DNA from 2 places in the Limosilactobacillus sp. genome. Region 2 is predicted to be linked to the other one. Evidence: riboswitches for the same ligand, from Rfam matches in the RefSeq annotation. Region 2 holds a riboswitch; the other holds the start of a gene.

Region 1 (4,215 bases), 790 kb from region 2:
GCGTGGACTTCTACATTGACGCCGCCCACAAGTACGGCAAGGACCTGATCATCATCCCAACTGGTCCGATGACAACCCTGGCCGCTGCCCTCAAGAAGGATCCTGAAATTGCCCACCTGATCGGCAACGTCACCTTCATGGGTGGTGCCCTGACCGTTGAAGGGAACGTCAGCCCCGTTGCCGAAGCCAACATCCACCAGGATCCAAAGGCCTGCAACGAAGTCCTGACCTCCGACCTGCCACTGACGATGGTGGGCCTGGACGTTACTCTGCGGACCCTGCTGACCAAGAAGGAAACCGCTAAGTGGCGTGAACTCGGCACCAAGGCTGGGAAGGCCTACGCCGACATCACCGACTTCTACATCGACGCCTACTACAACCTCGACATCGACAAGAACGGTTGTGCCATTCACGATCCACTGGCCGTTGGTGTCGGGATCGACCCATCCTTCGTTACCACGCTGAGCCTCTTCGTTAAGTGTGTCTACGAGGAAGGTCCTTACTACGCACGGATCATTGGTGACAACGCCAAGTTGAACGATCCAAATCCAAACGTTAAGGTTGCCATCAACGTGGATAAGGAACGTTACTTAAACGTCTTCATGGACCTGCTGACCAACCTGTTCAAGGAACACTAGTCCACAAAAATAAACACTTCTAACCAAAAGGGATGAAGCCGCCAATGACTTCATCCCTTTTGTTATTCCGTAATCTTCTCCAGCATTCTCTTGAGCCGCGCCAAGGCTTGGTCGCGGTCGTCCGGCACCAGCAGGCATTCCTTGATGGTGGCGTGGCACAGGGTCATCACCGCCCATTGCGTGTCGGTCTGCGGCTCCAGCTGCGTCCCGTTTTCCTGCGGCAGCATCCCCTCGTTGGTCAGGAAATGGTTACGAACAAATTGGTAGTAGGGTCCCTGGTGAACCCGGTCGACGAACTCAGCGACCATTTGGTAGTAGTCCAGCGCGGCAAAGTGCTGCCCCGCCTGGCCCAGGGGAACGTGAATCGCCACCAGGACTTCTTGCAGGAGGTAGAGGTAGGCATCCGTCAGATCCGCAAAATACTTATAGAAGGCGCCGCGCGAAATCTGGGCATCCTTGATGATCCGGGCCACCTCGGCCGTCGCCAGGCTGTGCTGGCTGAATTCATTTAATAGGGCGGTCCGAATCCGCTGCTTTTTAGCGTCCTTGAGGTTGGTAAAGGTTCGACTTGGCATTGGCATTCCTCACATCATGTTTCTAATTACCAGGGAGACGGCCAGCACCAAGGCCCCGATCCCAACGATGATTTGCATCAAACGGCCGGGGAGGTGCCGGACAATGATCGGCCCGAGGATTCCGCCGAGGATGTTTCCCAGGAAAAGCGGGATCACGTAGTTCCAGTGGATTCCCGCCTCCAAGAAGAAGATGATGGCGGCCATCGTGTTGGTGGCCGTCATGGTCACGTTCTTCAGGGCGTTATTGATGGCAAAGGACTGCTGACTGTTGACAACGGTCAAGAGCGTCAGCATCATCACTCCGGCACCCGAGTTAAAGTAGCCGGCGTAGAGGCCGACCAAAAAGATCCCGACCCAGGCCAGCGCCCGGTGCAGGCGGGACCGACCGAATGCCCGACTGTTTTGAACCAGTTCGGGGCGAGCCTGGCGTGGCCGGTGGGGAAAGAGCAGGACGATCCCCGCGGCCCCGATACAGAAGGGTACCAGTTCCTTAAAGTACTTGCTCGGCAGGGTGAAGAGGAGAACGGCCCCGATCATTGACCCTACCAGAACGACCGGGATCATCAGCCACATCTGCTTGCGGTTGTGACGGAGCTCCCGGGCCGAGGCGAAGACCGAGCTGTACCCACTGGCCACCGTCGAATAGCTACTGGTCACGTTTGCAATCACCGGTGGCAAGCCCAACGCCAGCAGCGAGGGGTATGATATTAACGATGCTAGTCCCGCGGCCGCGCTCGTGATCCCGGCACAGATGCCGACAACAACCAATAAAGCAAAAAAAGTTAATCCAGACATTCTACAACCTCACAAATTTATTGACACCAACTATTATAGACGCTGTCACCCAGTCCTGCACCTCTTTCTCTAATTTGAACTTTATCCCCAAGTTATGTATCATAAGTAGTGAGATTAATACGATGTCTGGGGTGCCGGATGGCTGAGATAATACCCATTGAACCTGAACTGGACAATACCAGCGGAGGGAGATTCGGTAAATAATAAGAGAAACAATTCTGCCCCACAATGACTGCATTGTGGGGCCTTTTTCTTACCCGTTGACCGCCTTAATCTAAATCTCACTTTAAGGAGTCTTTCTGATGCACAAAAGAAGTTTTCACCTACGCGATATCATTCTGCTGGCCCTGATCGGGATCATCTTCGGGGTCATCTACTACGCGGCCAGCTTCGTCTACAACGGGCTGACATTGCTGCTGACGCCAATCGGCTACGGCCCGATGGCTAACGACATCACCATGGGAATCTGGTGCATGGCCGGTCCCCTCGCCGGTTTCATGTTCCGCCTGCCCGGCTCGTCCTTTCTTGGCGAGTTTCTCGGAGCGGCCGTCGAAATGTTTCTCGGTGACCAGTGGGGAGCTTCCAACCTGATCTCCGGGGCCGTCCAAGGGGTCGCCACCGAACTGGGCTTTACCGTCACCCTCTACAAGCTTTATAACTGGCTGACCGTCCTGACGGTTTCGCTTTCGACGACCCTGATCACCTTCGGCTGGGACTGGTTCCGGAACGGCTACAGCCACTTCGCCGGCCACATGCTGATTGTGATGTTTGTGGTACGCTTCCTGTCGATCTTCTTCTTCAGTGGCGTCCTCAACAAGCTGATCATCAACATGCTCAACCGGGCCCACGTCATTAAGGAGTAAGCCAATGAACGCTATTCAAACCGACCGGCTGACCTTTCGTTTTGAACACCAGCAGCCAATCCTTGACCAGGTTGATGTTGAATTTCCGCTGGGCCAGAGCGCGCTCGTCGTCGGTCCCTCCGGCTGCGGTAAGTCGACCCTCTTGAAAATCATTGCCGGCCTGTTGCCGAAATACGGGGGCGAAGTAACCAGCGGGCGGGTCGTTGTCCCCACGGATAGCGGCCACCGTCCCCGGATCGGAATGCTCTTTCAGGATCCGGCCATGCAGTTTGCCATGGACACGCCCCAACACGAGATGGAATTCACCCTTGAGAACTGCCAGGTTCCCGCAGAAAAGATGGCGGAACGAATCCAGCAGGCGGCCGCGTTTTGCCAGGTGACGGATTTCCTCGACCGCAAAATTGCGACCCTGTCCGGTGGCCAGCAGCAACGGGTTGCCCTGGCCGTGGTTCTGGTCATGCGCCCGGAAATCCTCCTGCTGGACGAACCCTTCGCCAGCATCGACGAGGCCAACCGCCGTTTTTTGATCGCCCAGCTAGCCAAATGGCAGAAGCATTCCGGCCACACCCTGATCGTCACCGACCACGACTGCCATGGTTATTCCAGATTGGATCCGCGGGTCTACCGCTTTAACGACCACCAGGTTCAATTGATCAGCCCCGACCAGGGACGGGCCTTGATTGCCCAGGCCGACAACGCCAGCCAGGAACCGCTGCACACGGCCGTTCCCGATTCTACGACACCGGCGATTATGCGACTGGACGGTTTGACTATCGAACGGGGTGACAGCCGACTGATCAAGGACGCCAGCCTGCCGATCGTCGAAAACAAGATTACCCTGCTGACCGGAGCCAACGGGGTGGGCAAGTCGACCCTCTTCAAGGCCCTGACCCGCCTGATCTCTTATCGGGGAAACATTTCCTACCGGGAAACCGATATTGCCAAATTATCACCCGGGAAATATCACCAGCAGGTTGGGATGGTCTTTCAGCAGGCCAACGACCAGTTCCTCAACGTCACGGTGGCTGAAGAACTGGATCTCAGCGCCAAGCACCAGCGGCAGCCGGTCCTAACCAATGACCACCTGCAAGCGATCCTGGAAGATTTTGGCCTGGCGGGAATGGAAAACCGGGTCGTCTACTCCCTCAGCGGGGGCCAGCGCAAAAAGCTTCAGCTCCTGGTAATGCTGATGATCGGCCACCCGGTTCTGCTCCTGGACGAACCCTTCGCCGGGCTTGATCGAAAATCGCTTGCGGTCGTGATTGACCTGATCAAGCGTTGCCAGCGGGCCCTGCCACAAACAATCGTCATCATCAGTCACCAGCTGGCCGGACTCGACCGCCT
Region 2 (4,215 bases):
AATGAGCGATAGCGCTGCAGGCGCTGGACCCGATCGATCACCTGTTGATCGAGCTGGGCGCGGCGGTGCGGTCCCCAGGAATCCGCCAGCTGCAATTTGCCACGGCTATCGAAACGGTAGCCACCCCACATGTGCTGACTGATCGGTGCCATCAAAAGCGAGTCGACCACCCGCAGGAGGCCAATCGTGTGCTGGTCATCAAGGTAGCCAAGCGCCACGACGTCCCGGGGGTCAATGTAGTTAAAGATCTGACAGCGCAGGTCCAGGGCTATCTGGCGCTGAGAATCGCCAAGCAGCCAGTAGAGATTGGGGCCTTCATAGAGCCAGGCCCCCGCCACCTGGTCGGGTGCAGCACAGTTTGCCAGGGCAAATTGGCCGTTGATCGAGCCGAGGGAATGACCATAGACATAAAAGCGGCAGGTGGGGTGCTGGTGGAGCAGCTTATTAAATTGTTGGGCGGCGGTCCACATCTCCTGGGGGATGGTCGGCACCTGATTCAAAATGGCCCCGCCAATCGGCAGGTTTACCCGCAGCCATTCGTTCGTCCAGGTGGTCGGGTCACCCTTGCGAATCCCGGACGAGCCACGCAGAAGGACGGTGACTTCATGGGGACCACTAATGACCACGGTGGCGCGAAAGCCATTCTCCGTCTGTATCAGTTGGCCGACCTGGCCAATGATGAGCCCATCCACTTGGACCGTTTCTCCCACCTGCCAGTCATGGTATTCGAGCTGGGCCAGTTGAACCCGCTGCTGATCCGTCAGTTTATCATTGATCATTGGTCATCCCTCCCTTATCTCTATTATCGACGATCCACCCAACTAGTGCAATCCCGTTGACATTCCCCGCTGCGGGTGTTGTATAATTTTGGGTAACACAAAATTTAAGGGAGCGTGGAGTGAATGCTATACAATGCAGCTTTGGTCTTGGAGGGTGGCGCCTTTCGTGGTCAGTACACGGCTGGGGTCGTGGATACTTTTTTAGCCCACCACATCGAGTTTGACAACGTCATCGGCGTTTCGGCCGGATCGCTGTGCGGGGCGAACTTTGTCTCCAAGCAGTACGGCCGGGCAGCGATGATCAACATCAATCATCGCCACGATCGCGACTACATTTCATTCTCGCACCTCCTTCACCGCCAAACGATCATCAACCTCGACTACCTATTCGAGGATCATGGTTGGCGCTGGGAAAACTTTAACGAACGGGCCTACGAGCGTTCGGCTTCTAACTTTACCGCCGTTGCCACCAGCATGGTCACCGGCAAGGCCGTCAAGCTTTACCAACCCGGTCGGCGAAGACCTCACCCGGGCCCTCAAGGCTTCTTCGTCGATGCCGATCATCGCGAAGCCGCAGCGGACGAGCAAGGGCCTGTGCCTGGACGGCGGGGTGGCTGACTCCATTCCTTACGACCTGGCCCAGCAGCAGGGCTACGATAAGATCGTGGTCATCCGGACCCGGGACATCACCTACCGTAAGGAGCCAACCAGCCGCACCCTTGCCAGCCTTTACGAGCGTTACTACGGCCGGGACTACCCACTCTTCGTCCGAGCCGCCATTAATCGGCCAACCGTCTACAATCAACAGGTCGAGGAAATCAACCGACTGACCAGGGAGAAAAAGCTCTTCACCATCGCTCCCCAACAGCCAGTCAGGGTTAGCCGGATTGAGGGAAACGTTAAAAAATTACGTCAGCTGTACGAAACCGGCCAGCACGAGGCCGGCATGATCCTGCCGCAAATGATTAAATACTTGGAGCGGTAACCTTTTCCCGCGAAAAGTGCTATACTGAATGATAGTTAGAAAATAAATAAACATTTTGCATTAGGAGTGTCCGTCTGCCGGACTGAGATGCGCTCAAAAGCGTGGATCCTATGAACCTGTCAAGCCAGTACTTGCGGAGGGAAATGCGGACGAAAGAAATAATCCCCATCAGACCAACGTAAGTCTGGTGGGGATTTTCTAATAATGTGCCCAAAGTGTGCCCGGAAGGAGTGAATATTTTGAATTGTAATAATTTGCCATACGCATTAATTGATCGTTTACGGCAAGCCAATCCAGTCGTCCTGACGGTGGCCAACAGCGTCACCATTGATAAGGTGGCAGACGGGCTGAGTGCAATCGGCGCTTCACCAATCATGTCCAAGGAGCCTGCCGAGGCCGCGGCAATGGTCCAACTGGCCAACGCGATTACCATCAACCTCGGAACGATTACCGAAGCCCAGCTGAAACAAATTCGGGCGGTTCTGGACGCCAACGCCAACCGGCTGCCCGTTGTCCTCGACCCGGTCGCCGTCGGCAGCGTTCCCTATCGTCTTAAAATTGCCCACCAGCTTTTGGCGGACTACCACTTTACGGTCATCCGGGGAAACGCGGGTGAAATTGCGGCCTTGACCGGGGCCAAATGGCAAGCCCACGGCATCGACGCCGGTCAGGGCAGCATGGACCTAGCCACCATCGCCCAACAGTGTGCCCACCAGTACCACTCCCTCGTTGCGCTGTCCGGGCCCACCGACTTCGTCACCGACGGCCAGGACGTCTTTACCAACCCGCTGGGTGATCAATATTTGGCACTGAACGTTGGCAGCGGGGACATGCTGTCCAGTACCCTGGCGGCCTACCTAGCGCTAGGAGAAGCGCCGCTGCCAACGTGCAGTCTCGCCTGCCAGACCTTTGCCTTTGCTGGCGTTCAGGCGGCAAGGGATGTCCGGGGGCTCGGGCAGTGGCAAAGTCGGTTTTTCGATGAATTATGTCAGCTCACCAGCACAAGCGTGCAAGAGGGCGTCGTAGAAAGGATGAATAAAAACAATGACTAATGATTTTCCACAAGCTTTGACAATTGCCGGTACCGATAGCGGCGGTGGCGCCGGGATCGCGGCCGATTTCAAAACAATGCAGATGCGCCATGTCTTCGCAACCATGGTGGTGGTAGCCGTGACCGCGCAAAATACGCTCGGCGTCCAGGATGCCTTCCCGATGCCGCCGAAAATGATCGACGAACAGTTTGCCTCCCTGGCGGCCGACCTGAACATCCGGGCCTGCAAGACGGGAATGCTGGCCGACGTCCCGCGGGTCAAGGCGGTGGTGGCCAATCTGAAGAAGTACGATTTTGGGCCCCTGACCGTTGATCCGGTCATGATTGCCAAGGGCGGGGCTAAGCTGCTCAGCGATGACGCCATCGCGGTCGTCCGGGATGAGCTCCTGCCGCTCGCCGACCTGGTTACGCCCAACCTGCCGGAAGCCGAGGAGCTGACGGGGATGAAGATCGAGACGGAAGATGAAATGGTCACTGCCGGCAAGAAGCTCCAGTCCCTGGGCGCCAAGAACGTCCTCGTCAAGGGTGGTCACTTCCACGATGCCAACGCCGCCAACGACTTTGTTCTCCTCGAAAACGGTGAAAACTTCTGGATGACCTCGCCGCGGGTTGCCACCCATAACACTCACGGAACTGGGGACACCATTTCCGCCTGCATCACCGCCGAGCTGGCTAAGGGCCACACGATGGAGGAAGCCATTCGGACCGGAAAGGCTTATGTCGAGGCCACCATTCGCGATGGTATCAATGTCGGCCACGGTCACGGTCCGCTGAACCACTGGGCGCAGATCAAGGAGGACTAATCATGCAATTCAAGCCAACAATGCTGCGGGCCTACCTGGTCGGCGGAACCCAGGACACCCACAACGATTCACAGGAATTCCTACAGAAGGTTGAGCTGGCCATGCAGGCAGGAATTACAGCCTTCCAGTACCGCGAAAAGGGGGCTTCACGGCTTAGCAACTCGGAAAAATTACAGATGGCCCAGCAACTGCGTGAGCTGACCCGCCACTACCAAATTCCCTACTTCATCGATGACGACGAGGAGCTGGCACTGCAGGTGGGAGCGGATGGGGTCCACGTCGGTCAAAAGGACCAGCGGATTGAAACCGTCATCCAGCGAGCGGCGGGTCAGCTGATGATCGGCTACTCCTGCAACACCTTGCCCGAAATTGCCAAGGCCAACCAGCTGACCGCTGTTGATTATATCGGTGCCGGCCCGGTCTTCCCAACCAGTTCCAAGGACGATGCCGACCCGGCACTGGGCTGCAACAAACTTCGGCAACTGGTCCAGGCCAGTCACCACCCGATCGTTGCGATTGGCGGCCTGAGTGCCGCTAATCTGGCCGCCACCGCCCATACCGGTGTGGCGGGCGGTTCCGTGATTTCAATGGTCTTGC

What was found. Region 2 has a riboswitch for thiamine pyrophosphate ahead of thiM (hydroxyethylthiazole kinase). Riboswitches for the same ligand answer to the same signal wherever they lie in the genome.
Region 1: it holds a riboswitch for thiamine pyrophosphate, as region 2 does, so the genes downstream of both, LKE23_RS05850 (ECF transporter S component) here and thiM (hydroxyethylthiazole kinase) in region 2, are expected to answer to the same signal.

Annotation. Positions count from the first base shown of each region.
Region 1 covers NZ_JAKVPE010000001.1:1,250,225-1,254,439, forward strand. The annotation lists gene LKE23_RS05835 (nucleoside hydrolase) at 1-638, shown strand, start outside; gene LKE23_RS05840 (TetR/AcrR family transcriptional regulator) at 701-1,213, opposite strand; gene LKE23_RS05845 (sulfite exporter TauE/SafE family protein) at 1,223-2,008, opposite strand; TPP riboswitch at 2,126-2,215, shown strand; gene LKE23_RS05850 (ECF transporter S component) at 2,311-2,871, shown strand; gene LKE23_RS05855 (ATP-binding cassette domain-containing protein) at 2,876-4,215, shown strand, end outside.
Region 2 covers NZ_JAKVPE010000001.1:462,366-466,580, forward strand. The annotation lists gene LKE23_RS02215 (hypothetical protein) at 1-779, opposite strand, end outside; partial or broken gene LKE23_RS02220 (patatin-like phospholipase family protein) at 903-1,764, shown strand; TPP riboswitch at 1,817-1,923, shown strand; gene thiM (hydroxyethylthiazole kinase) at 2,019-2,816, shown strand; gene thiD (bifunctional hydroxymethylpyrimidine kinase/phosphomethylpyrimidine kinase) at 2,809-3,618, shown strand; gene thiE (thiamine phosphate synthase) at 3,621-4,215, shown strand, end outside.